3 regions of the Siminovitchia sp. FSL W7-1587 genome follow, and region 1 is predicted to be linked to each of the others. Evidence: predicted binding sites of a transcription regulator. Region 1 holds the regulator's gene; each other region holds the start of a gene.
What was found. The regulator CtsR, encoded in region 1, represses protease genes until heat stress. The targets are predictions, from matches to a motif close to ATGGTCAATAAAGGTCAAACA.

Region 1 (6,366 bases):
ACCTCCGCCCAAAACGCGGTTGAATTCTGTTGACTTTGTCTCAACGCGGGGCTCTATGTCTGTTTGAATGGAGGTAATAGGCGAAGGTTGAGAAGTCGTATCCGAGGCAGTATGATGGAGTGCTCCCCGTCTCGTTTTTCCGGTTATATTGACTTCTTCCACCATTTGGTTCCACTCGCCACAGCCTGGGCAGCGGCCCATCCATTTTGGTGATTCATAGCCGCAACTTTGGCACATGAACTTTGTTTTTCTTTTCGCCATAGTTTCTCCTCCCTAGCAGTCATACAAAAGATGGGGTACAAGATTGATCTCTATGTACCCCCGTTTCATTAAGACAATGACTCTTCTTTTGTTTTAACGACAAATTCGTCGTCCTCAACATCAATCAGTACATGTTGACCTATTTTAATTGTTCCTTTCAACAGTTCTTCTGAGAGACGGTCTTCAACGAACTTTTGAATTGCTCTTCTAAGCGGCCTTGCACCATATTCTGGATCAAACCCTTCTTCGGCAATTTTTTCCTGGGCCCGTTCAGTTAATTCAAGATCCATTTCCTGTTCCTTCAAACGCTTGATAAGCTGATTAACCATGAGAGTGGCAATTTTCTTCAAGTGTGTTTTCTCCAAAGCATGGAATACAATCATTTCGTCGATCCGGTTTAAAAATTCGGGGCGGAACGCTTTTTTCAATTCCTCTAACACTTGGCCTTTCATGTCCTTGTAGCTTTGCTCCCCATCTTGGACTGCGAAACCGACATATTTATTCCGCTGCAAAGCCTGTGCTCCGACGTTTGACGTTAGGATGAGCACTGTATTCCGGAAGTCGACTGTCCTACCTTTGGAATCGGTCAACCGCCCATCTTCCAGAACTTGAAGCAAAATATTAAAAACATCAGGATGTGCTTTTTCTATTTCATCGAGCAAGATAACCGAGTACGGCTTTCTTCGAACTTTTTCTGTCAACTGTCCGCCCTCTTCAAAGCCGACATATCCCGGAGGCGAACCAACAAGCCTAGAGGTGGAATGTTTCTCCATATATTCGGACATATCCAGACGGATGATGGCATCCTCATCGCCGAACATAGCTTCCGCCAATGCGCGGGCCAGTTCCGTCTTTCCGACACCTGTTGGGCCAAGGAAGATAAAAGATCCAATCGGCCTTTTGGGATCTTTCAATCCTGCACGCGCTCTTCTAACCGCTTTGGCAACCGCTTTTACAGCCTCTTCCTGGCCAATCACACGAGAATGGAGGATTTCCTCTAAATTAAGCAATCTTTCCGTCTCGGTAGAAGCAAGCTTCGATACAGGAACCCCCGTCCAGCTTGATACGACTTGGGCAATGTCTTCCACCGTGACTTCTGTATTTTCCTGTCCTTGTTTTTCTTTCCAAGACTTCTTCGTTTCCTCCAATTCTTCGCGGAGTCTTTGTTCTGTATCCCGCAATGATGCAGCCTTTTCAAATTCCTGGCTTTGGACAGCCGCATCTTTCTCTTTACGGATCATTTCAAGCTTTTGCTCGAGCTCTTTTAAATTGGGAGGTGTCGTATAGGAACGAAGTCGCACTTTTGAACCGGCTTCATCGATCAGATCGATGGCTTTATCCGGCAGAAAACGGTCTGAAATATAGCGGTCAGACAATTTTACCGCGGCTTCAATCGCTTCGTCTGTAATAGAAACACGGTGATGCGCTTCATAACGGTCGCGTAGGCCTTCCAAAATTTGAATGGATTCTTCGACTGTTGGTTCATCAACCTGTATTGGCTGAAAGCGCCGCTCAAGTGCTGCATCTTTTTCAATATACTTTCGGTATTCATCCAATGTTGTAGCACCAATGCACTGCAACTCTCCGCGAGCCAAAGAAGGTTTCAAAATATTGGAAGCGTCTATCGCTCCTTCAGCTCCACCGGCACCAATCAATGTATGAAGTTCGTCAATAAATAAAATAATATTGCCTGCCTGCCTAATTTCATCCATCACTTTTTTCAAGCGGTCTTCAAACTCGCCACGATATTTTGTCCCCGCAACAACTGTTCCCATATCCAGTGTCATGACTCTCTTGTCACGGAGCGTTTCAGGCACTTCGTTATTGATAATTTGCTGAGCAAGACCTTCAGCGATCGCTGTTTTCCCTACGCCTGGCTCTCCGATAAGAACCGGGTTATTTTTTGTCCGCCTGCTGAGTACCTCAATGACGCGTTGGATCTCCTTGTTCCGGCCGATCACCGGGTCCAGGCTCCCTTCCCTGGCTATTGCTGTTAAATCGCGGGCCAAACTGTCCAGTGTCGGCGTATTGGCGCTAGAAGCATTTCCACCGCCATGTGTGCTGGCCTCATTGCTCCCTAAAAGTTGGAGAACTTGCTGTCGCGCTTTGTTGAGGCTGACACCCAGATTATTTAAGACTCGCGCCGCTACACCTTCACCTTCACGAATTAGTCCAAGCAAAACATGTTCCGTGCCCACATATGAATGGCCGAGTTTTCTTGCTTCATCCATCGAAAGCTCCATTACTTTTTTGGCCCGTGGGGTATAGTGGATCGTCTGAGACGTATCTTTTCCGCGTCCAATCAAGTTTTCAACTTCTTTTTGAATTTTTTCTGGACCGAGACCAAGTCCGTATAACGCCTTGGCTGCAATTCCTTCCCCTTCTCTGACAAGACCGAGTAAAATATGCTCAGTGCCAATATTTCCATGGCCCAAGCGAACTGCCTCTTCCTGGGAAAGGGCCAATACTTTTTGTGCTCTCTCTGTAAAACGACCAAACATCATGCTAATCTCCTCCTGTCCGTTTCTCTTCAAGCTTTAAACGTTCCCTGATTAACGCCGCTCTTTTTATATCCCGTTCAACAGGTCGAAGCGGCCCTCCTGCATATTGTTGTAAAAATCCTGGTTGTGTCAAAATCATGAGTTCATTTAATATGTTTCTTGAAAGATGAGTAATATATCCTGTATCTATGCCCAATCTGACGTCAGATAAACATTCTGCCGCCTCTTTTGTTTCAATAATTCTGCAATTGGCCAAGATCCCGTATGATCGGAACACTTTGTCTTCTAATTGTATGTTTGATGTTTTCACTAATGCTTCACGGGCTGCCCTTTCTTGGGCCACAATTTGATGAACAACACCTATTAGGTCGCCCACAATATCCTCTTCAGACTTCCCTAATGTAATTTGGTTGGAGATCTGGAATATGTTTCCCAGAGCCTCACTGCCCTCTCCATATATTCCCCTCACGACAAGTCCCAACTGGTTGATGGCTGGGATAATCTGATTCATTTGACGAGTAAGAATCAGAGCAGGCAAATGAACCATGACGGATGCGCGCAATCCAGTTCCAACATTAGTCGGACATGTAGTTAAGTAGCCAAACTGCTCATCAAACGCATAATCAACATGTTCTTCCAACAGGTCATCAATTTTACTTGCGCGTTCCAATGCCTCCATAATTTGCAAGCCCGGATAGAGGCATTGTATCCTGATGTGATCTTCCTCATTGATCATAACGCTGACGTCTTCTTTTTCGGAAAGGAAGACTGCTCCATGGGTTGCTTGCTCCGCCAACCTTGGACTAATCAAATACTTTTCCACGAGCACTCTTTTTTGCAAATCTTTTAATCCGTCAATTTCCAAAAATTCCAATGCACCGTAGTCGCGGAAAGCATGTACTTGGATCGTTTCATTTATTTTATGAATAATTTCCCTCGCTTCCTCATTGCTAAACAACGTAGGAAACTTATAATTTCGCAGATTTCGGGCCAATCTGATGCGGGAGCTTAAAATAATATCCGAATCAGGGCCTTCCGAACTCATCCAAGAACTGAGAGCTTGATTAAGAAACTTTTCGAGACTCATTCGCTTTTATCCTCCCCTTCATGCAATTTTTTTTCAAGGGAGCGAATTTGATCGCGTACTTCTGCGGCTTTTTCAAATTCTTCCTGCCGAACCAAAAAACCGAGTTTCTCTTTTAACAACTCTATTTCTTTTTTCAAATGCAAAGATCCGCCAATCCTTGTAGGCACTTTCCCTCCATGTGCCATATTCCCACTGTGCAGTCTTTTAATGATGGGGGCAAGCTGGTGCCGAAATGTTTTATAACAGTTTGCACATCCGAATCGCCCAACCTTGGCAAATTGCGGGTAAGTCATCTTGCAAACTTCACACTGAAGCACTCCTCCGGAAATCGATTCCGGAGCCGCTTGCTGATAAGCGGGATCAATATTCAATAGTCCGGCAAGCATATCGTTGATCGAAAAGCCGGTCCCTCCTTGAAGCAAATAAAGTTCCCCTTTTTCCTGTGCACAGCGCTCACACAGCTGAATAACGGTTTTCTCCCCATTCACAACTTTCGTAAAATGCAGGGAGGCCGGCCTTTCTTTACACTCTTGACAAACCATAATAGCCATCCTCCTTTTCCCCTAATCATATTTAATCGACAACAGCATCGCTTTTAACATACGAGCGCGCAGCTCGTCTCTTTCCGGTAAATCGATGTGTAATACTGTCCGGTCAATCACGTTTAGCATTAATTTTGCCTCGCGTTCGTTCAGTATTTTTTCCTCCAATAGTCGCATAATAACATCTTCCGCTCTTGTTTGAGAGATCTTTTTCCCAATCAGCACTTTTAATTGATCAATTAGATGGGCCTGATTATGAATTTTCACCCTGGAAATTCGGATATAACCGCCTCCCCCCCGCTTGCTCTCTACCATATATCCTCTTTCCATCGTAAAACGGGTGTTAATCACATAATTAATTTGCGAGGGAACACATTGAAACTTATCAGCCACCTCGCTTCTCTTTATTTCTACGATTTCGCCTTCACTAAGTTCCAATACTTTTTTTAAATATTCCTCGATAATATCTGACACATTCCGCATCATCAAGCCGCCTCCCTGACTTTATGCTTGACTTTGACTATATTTGACTTAAATTATACACGAAAAAAAGCCTCTTTTGCAATCAGATCGGTCATCTATATTTTTGCCTTTTTCCGACAAAATAAAACCAAAGCAAAAAAATGGCTATTTCGGAATAAAACAGAAAAAACATAGAGCGTATCCACTCTATGTTTTCGCTTGCCCGGCAACGTCCTGCTCTCACAAGGGGAAGCCCCTCATTACCATCGGCGCGCGAACTTAACTTCCGTGTTCGGGCTGCGGATCATGATGACCGGCGAATCTCTTCGTCATCTGCACTCGCTCGATTCTCATGGGCATTGCCCATTGCGAGTCTCTCTCCCTTGATTCCTCGATCTTCTTGGTCCTTCTGATCCTCGCTTACATTGAGTTTCTTTCAATACTTTCTTAAACATTCCGCATCATCAAGCCGGCTCCCTGACTTTATGCTTGACTTTGACTATATCCTTTCGGCTCTCAATGCTTTTTAAAAATCAAAAAGACACCCATTAATATGGATGTCCTGTTTGCCCGGCAACGTCCTGCTCTCACAAGGGGAAGCCCCTCATTACCATCGGCGCTGAAGAACTTAACTTCCGTGTTCGGGATGGGAACGGGTGTTGCCTCTTCGCTATCGTCACCAGACATATGTTGTTGTGAGATTCATTCTCTCAAAACCAGGATACATGAGAAGATTTCCGAGAACCGTTTTTGTTCAATCCAGCACCGGACGCTATCGCTTTGCGTCACTTCGCTTCTTCTGGCAAAGTCGATTGACTTTTCCGCCAGAAGCTCCAGTGAGCTACAGCGATGGACGAGCGTCCTACGCTTTTTCGTTTGATTAAGTCCTCGATCGATTAGTATCCGTCAGCTCCATGTGTCGCCACACTTCCACACCGGACCTATCTACCTGATCATCTTTCAGGGATCTTACGTTGCCTGGCAAGCCAGACAATGGGAAATCTCATCTTGAGGGGGGCTTCATGCTTAGATGCTTTCAGCACTTATCCCTTCCGCACATAGCTACCCAGCTATGCCTCTGGCGAGACAACTGGTACACCAGCGGTGCGTCCATCCCGGTCCTCTCGTACTAAGGACAGCTCCTCTCAAATTTCCTGCGCCCGCGACGGATAGGGACCGAACTGTCTCACGACGTTCTGAACCCAGCTCGCGTACCGCTTTAATGGGCGAACAGCCCAACCCTTGGGACCGACTACAGCCCCAGGATGCGATGAGCCGACATCGAGGTGCCAAACCTCCCCGTCGATGTGAACTCTTGGGGGAGATAAGCCTGTTATCCCCGGGGTAGCTTTTATCCGTTGAGCGATGGCCCTTCCATGCGGAACCACCGGATCACTAAGCCCGACTTTCGTCCCTGCTCGACTTGTAGGTCTCGCAGTCAAGCTCCCTTCTGCCTTTACACTCTGCGAATGATTTCCAACCATTCTGAGGGAACCTTTGGGCGCCTCCGTTA
Region 2 (6,366 bases), 1.8 Mb from region 1:
GTCGAGCGAATATAGCAGGATAAAGACCAAATACAACGAATTAGAAAAAAGGACTACGAAAAACCTTGAAAATTTAGAACCTCCCCATTTTAATGGGGAGGCTTCAGGAATGTCTTAGTGCTCTATATTCTTTTCTCAGCTGCTCGAAAAACTTTTTCAACTTTGACATTCTTAATTCTATGAACGGCTGTGTCAAACTCGTTACATATTTGCTGGAAAGGATGGCGGTTAAAACGAAACTGGCGAAAATCAGAACAGGTAGGGTCAGTGTTTGGTTTAGATAATCCTCCAAACTGCTTCCTCTAAACAAGCGAATGATAAAGCCATGAAGCAAGTAAACGTACAGTGTATTTCTTCCCCACCTTGTAAAAAAGAAGCGTCGGCGAGGAACGAAAGCAAAGAAACTTCCAGCCATCAAAAACTGAAGTGTGTATATGCCGGTTCGCTTCAACATTCCCAAAATGGCTTCACTTTCCAGTTCACCATATGGCTTTGACCCGAAGAACCATTTTTCATCTAAGTCCGAAAAATAGACGATTCCAATTGTTACTACGAACATGACAGTCGCCGCCACAACTTTTGCCTTATTGGATCGTAACATCTGAAAGTCGTCTTTGTTTAAAAAGTATCCCGCCAGGAAAAAAGGAAAGAAAACGAGCGTTCTTGATAAACTGAGATAATTCGTAATCCAATCGGCATATCCGGCAGCAAGGCCGATTGCAATGGTAATTGTTAAAGCCACGGCCGGTTTAAATTTGTTAAAGACCAAAAGCAAAATATTCCAGAAAAAGAGGCTAATTAAGAACCAAAGCGACCATTTTGGGTCAAGCAGTTCAAAACGAAAAGTATCTTCTTTGTGCAAAAAGTAATAAAAAACAGCGTAAAGTCCTTGGAACAGAATATATGGAATGATTAACTTTTTTGTTATTTTCCAAATATAGCCTTTCTCATATATTCCTTTGGCAAAAAATCCTGATATGATGATAAAGGCGGGCATATGAAACGTATAAATAAAATTATACAAGTAGGATATAAAAGCGTTTGTTTCAATGTAGGATTGGATCAAATGACCAAACACAACAAGAAAGATTAAAAGGGTTTTGGCATTATCAAAATAACTGTCTCTTTTATCCATATGCAATCACCTGCTTGATTCATTTATTAAGTCAGCCTATATTTTCCCTTTACGTCGTTTAACAAACATATGATATTTTCATTTGCCATATTATAACAAAATGAGGTAAGGAGTCTAGAGAATGTATTATACAACTATGGACAGTCCAATTGGACAACTTGTCATAACAGGGACGGATGAGGCAGTTACGGGTATTACGTTTGGATGGGACAAGTTTCTACAAACAGCCACCAAACCCGTGGAAAATGCCGAACATTCCATCCTCAAAGAAGCGGAGCGGCAATTGGATCAGTATTTTAAAGGCACAATTCAATTATTTAACGTGCCGTTATTTTTACATGGTACATCATTTCAAAAAATGGTGTGGAGTAAATTGTTGGAAATTCCGTACGGCCAAACGCGAACCTATGGAGAAATCGCAAAGTGGATCGGTAATGAGCAAGCGGTAAGAGCTGTTGGACAGGCGAACAGAAGAAACCCAATTCCTATTATTATCCCTTGTCATCGGGTAGTTGGGAAGAACAAGTCACTCATGGGATATGCTGGAAATCAAGTTGATAAAAAAGAGATTTTGCTAAAATTGGAAGGAGTATTATAATGAACCACAAATATGTCAAAAGTGTGACTGGTCGTTTTCAGGCGTTTACAAAAATAGAGACTTTTGAGATAATGAGGAAGTTGAAAAGGAAAATAATTGGCGGGGGAGAACGAACGATGGGTTACGGTAGGATGGAAAAGCAAATCTTGTTGGCAAAAATTCAGGAAAAACGCGAAGAAATGTTTTTTATTGGCAATAAATATGGACTGAATGCCGAGGAAACAGTGAGATGCAGCCGTGAGCTTGACCAGTTGTTAAATGAATATTATCGGGACTTTCAAACTGGCACAGTTTCTAAAAAAGTGAGACATGCTCTAAAGAAGTCATTCGTATTATTTTCCAAACCATTTCGTCAAAACCATATACGGTCGTCCTAATAGATTGCAAACCCCGAGAATATAATTCATACAGTAAAAAACGATAAAAAAGAGAATGGGACATAAGCAAATACGAAATAGCAAAACCGAACAATTCATTTATAATTGTTCGGTTTATTTGTGTAAAAAAATCCCTATCATCGCTACGTCAACATATTTCGCTTTCCTGCGGGATCTTCAGCTCGAGCTATTCCCGCGGGAGTCTACATATTTTGACTACGCTAAATGCTTGCGTATTATACACTGGGATAATTTTCGCCATGGACACGTTAAGTGAAATAATGAATATACAAGCTCAATCAGTGGGAGGGGGAGGTGCACATGATGTGACTTTCTTCGCCTGCAAACCTCTAAATCCCACTTTGGTGATGTATAAAAAGGAGACTCCACTGCTAGATAAACGAAACATCAATGAGCGGGTTTTTAGTTCCTGATTGAAGCAGAACAAAGCTTAAGATTGAAAGTGACCAGTGCTTGCTCAGACATGGCCCGTCTCCTTAAATTCACCGAAATCGAAAAGGCTTAAAGTGAAACTGTTCTGTTGGCGAGCTCAGACAGCCGTGTCCTCGAAAAAAGCTTACACTTTTTACAAACACAAGTTTTTTTCTCGATAAAAAGACCGTCGAGAAACGCTCGACGGCCTGGGATTGCCTCGTATTAGGCAACTTCTTTTTGGATGACTTTGATTTGTCCGTTTTCCACAACTGCGTGCAGATCTTGAACATTTTCATGGTCTAAAATGTAGTCGGATATTTGATCCTCCAAATGCTCCTGAATGGCTCTGCGGAGAGGACGTGCCCCGTATTGAGGGTGGTAGCCCAATTCCGTTAGTTTTTCTTTTACCTGATCGGAAATCGTGATCGTGATTCCTTGTTCGGAAAGTGTCCCAGCCAGTTCAGCAAGTAACAGATCAACTATTTTCAAGAGATGTTCTTTTTCAAGTGAGTTAAATTCGATAATCGCATCGAAGCGGTTAAGAAATTCCGGCTTGAAAAATGCACCGAGCTTGTCAAGAATGCTTGTCTCTTTTAATGCATTACTTTGGCCAAATCCCACATGAATTTGCTTTTCGCCTGTTCCTGCATTGCTCGTCATGATGATGACTGTATCTTTAAAGCTGACTGTCCGGCCTTGGCTGTCAGTCAATCTGCCATCTTCTAAAATTTGCAGGAACATGTGTTGAACGTCCGGGTGCGCTTTTTCGATTTCGTCAAGCAATATAATGCTGTACGGGTTGCGGCGCACTCGTTCTGTAAGCTGTCCGGCTTCCTCATGGCCGACATAGCCCGGAGGGGAACCGATCAGTTTTGAAACGCTGTGTTTTTCCATATATTCGCTCATGTCCAGGCGAATATACGCGTCTTTTGTGCCAAATAGTTCTTCAGCCAGTACCTTTGTAAGCTCTGTTTTACCAACCCCTGTGGGTCCTACAAACAGGAACGAACCAATCGGGCGGCTTTTCGCTTTTAATCCGGCTCTGCTACGGCGAATGGCTTTAGCTACTTTTTGAACGGCTTCCTCTTGTCCGATGACTTTTGCCCCCAGAGCTTTTTCCAAGTGTTTCATTTTTTTCTGTTCATCTGATTCGAGCTTGCCGACGGGAATGCCCGTTTTTTTCGCTACGATTTCCTGAATATGGCGGACGTCTACGACAACCCGCTTTTCTGGAGACTCTTCTTTAAGAAGTTTTTCGAGATCCATTTCTTCGTCTCGAAGTTTTGCTGCCGTTTCATAATCTTCTTTGGCAAGGGCCGCTTGCTTTTCTTTCTCAATTTCGGCAAAGCGTTGTTGGAGCGACTCTTTATCTGTATCTTGAATCGTCAAGTTGAGTTTGGAGCCGGCTTCATCCATTAAGTCGATTGCTTTGTCAGGCAGGTAGCGATCCTGAATGTAGCGGCTTGATAGTTCTACGCATGCTTTTAACGCTTCGTCTGTAAACGTTACATCATGGTAGTTTTCATATTTCTCTTTTAATCCTTTCAAGATTTCCAGGGCCTTGTCTGAAGATGGCTCTCCGACCTGAACCGGCTGGAAGCGCCTTTCCAGTGCGGCGTCTTTTTCAATTTGTCGATATTCTTTTAGTGTCGTGGCCCCGATGACTTGCAATTCTCCACGTGCGAGCGCCGGTTTTAAAATATTCCCGGCATCCATCGATCCTTCAGCGGATCCGGCTCCAACAAGAAGATGCACTTCATCAATGAACAACAGGATGTTTTTGCGGCTTTGAAGCTCTGTGATGAGTTGTTTCATCCGCTCTTCAAACTGTCCGCGAATACCGGTATTGGCGACAAGAGATGCCACATCAAGCAAATAGACTTCCTTGTTTTTTAGTTTGGCGGGCACTTTTCCTTCAACAATTTTCAGCGCCAACCCTTCCGCGATAGCAGTTTTTCCGACACCTGGCTCACCGATGAGCACCGGATTGTTTTTCGTTCGCCGGTTCAATATTTCGATGACCCGGTTTATTTCTTCCTCGCGGCCAATTACAGGGTCGACCAGTCCGGCTCTGGCGGCATCGTTTAAGTTATGACCGTGCTGATCAAGAAATCCTCCGCCGCGTCCTGTTGTGCTTCTTTCTTTTTGGGATACGCCCATGTTTTGCCCAAATGGCTGATTCATTCCGGGGAATTGTTTAAATAAATCATCAAAGCTGCCAAATTGACTTTTAAATGGGACGCCTCCTAATGCACCGAGTTGTTGTTTTTCCGACGCATAGCATTCTGAACATAATGCCATCGTTTGCTTTTGTCCGTTAATATTGACGTGGAGATGAATGTTTGCTTGTTTTTCCTTACATTTACTGCAAAACATATACACCAAACCTCCATTTGTTATTTTTTTGATCTTCTTTGACCATTTAATGATATAAAAAAGGTCCTTTGACATTGACTAACTTTGACCTTTGATTTCATTATACACTGACCAATTTTGACTTTCAACTCTTTTTTACTCATTTTGCAAATTTTTTTGGGCAAGCCATCATACGATTTTTCTAAGGGGGATGAGCCGTGAAGAATTGGATAGATGTATGTCAAGTGGCTGCCGTTTACGTAGGAACCGTCATTGGTGCGGGATTTGCAACAGGAAGGGAAATTGTAGAGTTTTTTACACGGTTTGGTTTTCTTGGCTTGTTGTCAATCCTGATGGCAGGATTTTTGTTCGTAATCCTCGGTTCAAAAATCATGTTGTTGTCAATTGATATTAAAGCGACATCATTTGAACAATTAAATGAATATTTGTTTGGAAAAAAGTTGGCGAAGTTTATTAATCTATTTCTATTAGTTATGCTTGTAGGCGTTTGTGGAGTAATGCTTGCGGGCGCGGAAGCATTGTTTGTCGAGCAGTTGAATTTCCCCAAATTTTCCGGCATGCTCTTAACCACGTTTATTGGTCTGGTTATTATGGCTGCCGGGATAAAAGGGCTGTTGGCGATTAATGTGATTGTTGTTCCAATGATGATCGCCTTTAATACAGCCGTCCTTTTTCATATTGTCCCTGGGGGGAATGTTACATTATGGTTTCAAGTAGAAGATGCAGGTAATGGGTGGTTTGCAGTGTTGTCAGCCATTTCGTATGCCGGCTTTAATCTTGCTTTGGCTCAAGCTGTACTAGTTCCCCTTGCTGCAGAAATAAATGACAGAAAAACAGTCAAATGGGGTGGGGTGATGGGAGGGGTATTTCTCACCGTCCTGCTAATTTCCAGCCATATCTGTTTATCCGTGTTGCGTGATCCCAGGATGTTTGAAATTCCGATGGCGGTGATTGTTCATGAGTCGGCAGGAAGTCTTTACCTTATATATATCCTCATTATATATGGAGAAATTTTTACAACATTGATTGGCAATACATATGGGATTGAACGTCAGCTCCATCAATACGTTCCGACAAACCCCTTATGGATCATTCTGTTCCTGTTTATCGTGTTTTGTTTGATTAGTCTTGTGAAATATGGCAAGCTGCTCGGTTTGTTGTATCCGTTATTCGGCTATGTGAGCATTGGCTTTTTGCTGTTGTTGTTGATAAAGCCGGCGAAAGTGTCTCCATAAAAACGACTGTCTATTCCGGCCGTTTATTGAATTGAGGGCTTTTTATCGTTGATCATCTCAAAATACCCTTTAAGCGGCTGGGTGCAAAGGGGCGAAGGGGAGGTTGTTTTCATATGCGATAATGTTCCTATATATTTGGAAAAGTTGTGGGTGAGGGTAATTGGAAGGCAGTAATGAAGAACCGTTGCCATATGAAAACTATCCTATTCG
Region 3 (6,366 bases), 940 kb from region 1:
TCGCTTTAACACGTCCAACGAGCTTTCCGGGCATTCTCTTGGAAATTTGATTATCGCTGCATTGACGTCCATTACCGGTGATTTCGTCTATGCTGTGAAGGAAATGAGCCGTGTTTTAAACGTACGGGGAAAGGTTCTTCCCGCCGCAAACCAGAGTGTGATTCTTCACGCGGAAATGATGGACGGTACGTTCGTTTCCGGGGAATCAAAAATTCCATATTCGGGAAAAGTAATTAAACGCGTCTATCTGACGCCGGAAGTGATTCAACCGCTGCCGGATACAATTGCAGCGATACAGGAAGCCGATTTAATCGTGATCGGGCCAGGAAGTTTATACACGAGTATTCTGCCAAATCTGCTTGTTCCAGGGCTCGGCGAGCAAGTATGCGCTGCAAAAGCGAAAAAAGTGTATATTTGCAACTTGATGACCCAGCCTGGAGAGACCCATGGTTTCACGGCGGCGGATCATGTCAAAGCGCTCAACGATCACATGAAGTGCTCGTTTATTGACACGATCATCGTGAATGACAATGGTATTCCTTCAGCCTTGCAGCACCGATATGAAGAAGAAATGGCTGTTCCTGTATATTATGATTTTGACCAGCTCCGTTCGTTCGGGATGGAAGTAATTTGCGACGAAATTGCCAGCATTGAGCAAGGGCTGATTCGGCATGATACTGAAAAAGTAGCTAACATCCTCTATTCATTATTGGGAACCAACGTGAGCCGCATTGCCAACTCGTAGGAGGTTGGTAAAGGGAGGAATATCTCATGTCATTTGCCTCGGTAACGAAAAAAGAGTTGACAAACTTATCTATAAAAGACTGTTGTACAAAAGCCGAGCTGTCAGCACTGATCAGAATGAACGGTTCACTTTCTTTTTCCAACCGGGAACTGATCGTCAATATCCAAACTGAAAACGCGGCCATTGCAAGAAGAATTTATATTCTCATCAAAAAAAATTACGATGCGGTGGTTGAACTGCTCGTCCGAAAAAAAATGAGGCTGAAAAAAAACAATGTGTACATTGTCCGGCTTCGGGATAAAGCAGAACCTCTATTAAAGGATTTAAAAATTTTGGGGGACAATTTCACGTTCATCCGTGAAATATCCCCAGCTTTGATTAGAAAGAAATGCTGCAGGCGATCCTATCTTCGGGGAGCTTTTTTGGCCGGGGGCTCAGTGAATAATCCTGAGACTTCTTCGTATCACTTGGAAATATTTTCGATTTATAAGGAACATAATGATTCCTTATGTGAATTAATGAACTCATTTCAATTGAACAGCAAGACGTTGGAGCGAAAAAACGGTTTTATCACATACTTAAAGGAAGCTGAAAAAATAACCGAGTTTTTGAATATTGTCGGGGCCCACAGCGCATTGCTCCGTTTTGAAGACGTCAGGATTGTCAGGGATATGAGAAACTCGGTCAACCGCCTTGTAAATTGCGAAACAGCCAATTTGAACAAAACGATTGGGGCGGCACTCCGGCAAGTTGAAAATATCCGCTATATTCAAGAAACCGTTGGCCTTGATTTACTTCCCGATAAATTGCGGGAAATTGCAGAGCTAAGAATGGCCCATCAAGATGTAACACTAAAAGAACTGGGAGAAATGGTGTCAGGCGGACAAATCAGCAAATCCGGCATTAATCATCGCCTTAGAAAAATCGATGAAATTGCCGATAAGCTGCGTCACGGCGATCGCTCTCTTTTATTAAATAAAAAATAAAGAATGGGAGGAAATTATTTTGGCAGAAAAAGATGTAACAGTAAAATTAAAATCAGGATTGCAGGCAAGACCTGCGGCTCAATTTGTTCAGGAGGCAAATCGCTTTTCATCCGATATTTTTATTGAAAAAGACGGAAAAAAAGTAAATGCGAAAAGCATCATGGGCTTAATGAGCTTAGCTGCGGGTTCCGGAGCAGCCATCAAGTTGATTGCTGAAGGACCTGACGAAGAAGAGGCATTGAAGAAGCTTGCCGAATTTGTGGAAAATGAACAGTAAAACAAAAAGGCCACCCCTTGGATTCCGTAAAGAACCCGGGATGGCCTTTTTCATATCATTCATTTTTATCCGTCTTCAAACCTTCATTACGCTGGATAATATGGTCAATGAGACCGTACTCTTTTGCTTTTTCTGCGGACATGAAATTGTCGCGGTCAGTGTCACGCTGAATGACTTCGAGCGGTTGGCCGGTACGTTCAGCCAAAATATTATTTAATTTTTCACGCATGGAAAGGATGCGCCTTGCAGCGATTTCAATTTCAGTCGCTTGTCCCTGCGCTCCGCCAAGCGGCTGATGGATCATAACTTCACTGTTTGGCAACGCGTACCGCTTTCCTTTCGTGCCGGCTGCAAGCAGAAATGCACCCATCGATGCAGCCATGCCGATACAGATCGTTTGTACATCTGATTTGATAAATTGCATCGTATCGTAAATGGCCATTCCGGCTGTAATGCTTCCGCCAGGGCTGTTGATGTAAATGGATATATCTTTTTCAGGGTTTTCCGCTTCAAGGAATAATAATTGAGCTACGATGGAATTCGCCACCGTGTCGTTAATGGGGCTGCCGAGCATAATGATCCGGTCTTTGAGCAATCGCGAATAAATGTCATAAGCACGTTCCCCACGGTTTGTCTGTTCAATGACTGTTGGAATTAAGGTCATAATTTATCCTCCTCATTTTTCAAGGCTTTCAACAAGCCTTTGGTAATTTGTGTATTACATTATATGTAATGATATCATACATGGATGGTCAAGGAAGGTCAAACAATTCGCTTTCTTTCCCAAAAATATATTTCCATACAAACCATATTATCCATATTACCGCATTTTAAACTAAAATAAAGGTTGCAACCTTTATTTAATTGGACTATAATAATATATCGTACGGAAAAAAAACAAGCCCTCGTAGTGTAACGGATAACACGCAAGATTCCGGTTCTTGAAATGTGGGTTCGATTCCTGCCGAGGGCGCTAAAACTTTGAAGCATCAACGTTTGTTGGTGCTTTTTTAATTGAAAGACCGACAATAGTCCGACTGGCTAATTTATTTCCTCTAACTTACGTGAACAATTCTTCTATTGTTTTATTGGGCTGAAGCTTCGACATATGCCCATAGGTTTCTAATAATATACTTTTGTCTCCAATGTAATTTAAAACAGAAATACCAGCTTCCCACATCGTCATTTCATTAGTATGACTAAACATATGTGGTGTTGTGTGTATTAGACCATTACTTTTACACAATGTTTTTAGTGCCCCGCCATAGTTTGGCATTTTAATCAATTCGCCTAGGGATTCATGAAAAACACTTTGGTCTTTTCTTTTAATCTGAGAATCATTTGTTAGCCATTCATCCTATTTGGAAATGTAAAGTCATCCAAACCAATCTCTCTTTCTCCTGTTTTGTCGTGCCATCTTCTCTCATAAGTGTTTTATCCAAGTTTAGTGTACATTTATCCTCATCAAAGTCAGAGAGCCGCAGAGCGCAAATCTCGCCTGCCCTGGCGTCAGTTACTGACAGCAAGCGGGACGCAGGTTTTATTTTTTAACGGCCAAATGTAACAGTTTTAGCTCCAATAACCTGTAAATTCCATTATTTGCTATTATCCTGCCGAATCGATAAGATAAAAAAACAATGATGTTCTGTTGGATAAAATAAGATATGAAAAACGCAGGAGGATGTAGAATGAAGGTTAAAAGAATTGTTGCCAATGTGGAGACACCGAACATTTCTAAAGCAATGTACTTCTATGGAGAAGTGCTCGGACTTGACCAGTTGATGGATATGGGATTCATTGCAACTTATGGCTCCCATGAGAAAATGGACACTCAAATTAACTTTCTTTCAGAGGGCGGCTCTGGGACACCAGTGCCCGATTTGTCAATTGAAGTTGATAATCTTGATAGTGCCCTGGCTCGGGTGAAAAAAGCAGAGATTCCAATTGAGTATGGGCCAGTTGAGGAGCCTTGGGGAGTTCGACGCTTTTATGTAAGGGATCCATTCGGAAAGCTCGTCAATATTCTTACCCACCTGCAGGAATAAAATGAATCTTGCTTTTTTAAGACTGGTTCTTTGCCTTATTTGAGGAGTGTTTATCATCCACTATTGCGTTTTACTTTTTAAAAGTAAATGCCTGTACTTCCTTTAATGACAATAGCAAGTATGCTGAGTTTAGTCACTTAAAAGTATAAGTGATCTTCGCGAAATCCCAGTAATGATGGAAAAAAATGTGTTTTACTCTACCGCAATCATCCAGACTATGGTATTTTCTTCTTAAGAGATCAATCGCATGATTAGGTGAATGTTTCCCTTAATATGGCGGAAACTCTATGGGATCTCTGTATATGACAAAAAGAAGTATTATAGAACAGGGTGGGCAAATTGGTAGAACTGAAGTTAAGAAAAATTTTAAGAAAGCTCAAAAGCAAGCATCCGCAAACGAGATATGATGCGCTTGGTGAGCTTTTTCAATTTAAGCAGCAGGATGATCTTCAGGTACAGGTTGAAGTGCTTGTAGATTGTGTTAAAGTGGCTGCCTCCAAATTTCCTGAACGTGTGGATCATTGGGATAATCCTTCTTATTATCTGATTGATTTTGTCTGTGATTTTCCAATGCCGCAGATTATGGAAGCTCTTATGAAGCATTTCGATAATCTCGATATATATGCAAAGGAGAGGACAATTGAATTTTTATTAACGACGGAGGATGATAAGGCTTTTTATTTTCTTCAAGCTAAAATCATCCATTTAATTCAAACGGAAGAATTTCCTCTTCCGATTAGAGCACTTGGTTCATACCCCGTTTTAGTGAAAAATATTCTAAATGCGACTTTGGACAAGATTCATACCGATTATTATAAATTCATGTTCTATCCTTTATTATCGATCATCAATGATTCAGGACTCGATCAAGGATATAAAAAAGAGTTCATTCTTCCTCTTTTACTAGAAGACTATCAGGCTGTAAAACAAGAATATTTACAGTTCGATCCTGATTATTCAACGAGATTTGTCTATGTGTCTTGGACGGATAGTTATTTTCTGATTAGAAATAAAATGTGTTTGTTGATTCGTTTAATGAATTACTATTTTTCAGCAGAGATTGCAAAAGAGTTAAAAGATGCTTTATCTTTTCGCGATCCTATTATCAAGACTGATGCTTTGCTCGTCTGTATATCAAAAAGCTTGCCTTATGACGATCAGATATTACTGGAGTGTGCGACACATATTGAAAGTGCTGAAATGCTCTATTGGAATTTTTTGGAACATAATTGGGAGCATCTTTATCCCGTTCACGAAGAAGTTCAGCTATTATTAGCGAGAACAAGGTTCTTTCATACAATAGCAGACAGCCCTAATGAAGATGGGACAGTGAACTATCCCGAGGATATTGAGATTGTAGACCACCTTGATACGGAAAATATCCATGGACGTCTTGTCCGTTACTATTTGATTCGTTTTAAGGTCCAGAATACTGAATATGCTGGTTGGGCCGGAGGCTATTCACTTGAAGCTGAAGACGCGCAAGGAACAATATGGGATGAGACATATTCAGATTATGTTGAATTTGACTCTGTAAGCATAGAAGAACATAAGCAAAAATTTCTTGAAAGAAGAGGCCAGTATTTTGATGCTCATGAGAACCATGTATTTTATGAGAGTTCACCGAAACTTGGTAGTGGTGTTTGGCTCACTTTAGGTCTGTTACTCCCGATTACCATAAAAACAGCCTATACAGTATTTGAGTCCCCGCTTAAATTTATTTTTACCATTGTCGCTTTAGCAATTGGTTGGTCTCTCAATGAGGCAAGAAGAAATAAGAAGAAAAAGGTGCTGATCATAGGTGACCAGCTTGTTGTTCAACACGGTTCCAAGCAGCAAAGTATTGAATTGCAAGAAATCGAGAAAATAGAGTACGACCGTAAGAATGTATTCGTTTATAATAAAAAACTTGAGCTAGCTTTCAAATTCCCGCTTAAATGGGTTCATTATTTTTTATTTCAACAACAAATGAACGAAAATGTAGCTCACTTCAAGAACAGACCATTTATACAGGCTTAGAATGTAAGCAACTGTCCCAATAGCGAATTCCATATGACTTCCTGGGACAGTTGTTTTTCTTTGATAAACCTTCTAAAGAGAAAGCGCGCCATTCGTAACATCAGGTACACGAACAACGCCGTGGAGCCAACATGTTAAGAGTATTGTTTTTGCCCATAAAAGAACTGTAAACGGATGGCGAGCTGACAGATAAAATAGCTCGAATAATGAAGTTACACACTTCATTTGAAAAACCTGCTCTTTGTTAGAGAATCGTTTCTGATAGGAAGTCCCCTGTCCCAGGAATACTGCCGG

Region 2: the regulator CtsR is predicted to act here: its motif matches at 4,947-4,967, upstream of NST31_RS02390 (ATP-dependent Clp protease ATP-binding subunit).
Region 3: the regulator CtsR is predicted to act here: its motif matches at 2,757-2,777, upstream of clpP (ATP-dependent Clp endopeptidase proteolytic subunit ClpP).

The regions. Positions count from the first base shown of each region.
Region 1 is NZ_CP150169.1:2,283,913-2,290,278, forward strand. Features, by position in the region: gene radA (DNA repair protein RadA) at 1-261, opposite strand, end outside; gene clpC (ATP-dependent protease ATP-binding subunit ClpC) at 330-2,765, opposite strand; gene NST31_RS10745 (protein arginine kinase) at 2,767-3,849, opposite strand; gene NST31_RS10750 (UvrB/UvrC motif-containing protein) at 3,846-4,391, opposite strand; gene NST31_RS10755 (CtsR family transcriptional regulator) at 4,413-4,874, opposite strand; rRNA gene rrf (5S ribosomal RNA) at 5,422-5,537, opposite strand; rRNA gene NST31_RS10765 (23S ribosomal RNA) at 5,730-6,366, opposite strand, start outside.
Region 2 is NZ_CP150169.1:496,515-502,880, reverse strand. Features, by position in the region: gene NST31_RS02405 (acyltransferase family protein) at 104-1,135, opposite strand; gene NST31_RS02400 (methylated-DNA--[protein]-cysteine S-methyltransferase) at 1,257-1,733, shown strand; gene NST31_RS02395 (aspartyl-phosphate phosphatase Spo0E family protein) at 1,733-2,110, shown strand; gene NST31_RS02390 (ATP-dependent Clp protease ATP-binding subunit) at 2,768-4,921, opposite strand; gene NST31_RS02385 (hypothetical protein) at 5,119-6,156, shown strand.
Region 3 is NZ_CP150169.1:3,223,962-3,230,327, forward strand. Features, by position in the region: gene NST31_RS15050 (YvcK family protein) at 1-745, shown strand, start outside; gene whiA (DNA-binding protein WhiA) at 772-1,731, shown strand; gene NST31_RS15060 (HPr family phosphocarrier protein) at 1,751-2,008, shown strand; gene clpP (ATP-dependent Clp endopeptidase proteolytic subunit ClpP) at 2,064-2,672, opposite strand; tRNA gene NST31_RS15070 (tRNA-Arg) at 2,910-2,981, shown strand; gene NST31_RS15075 (VOC family protein) at 3,697-4,053, shown strand; gene NST31_RS15080 (hypothetical protein) at 4,393-6,072, shown strand.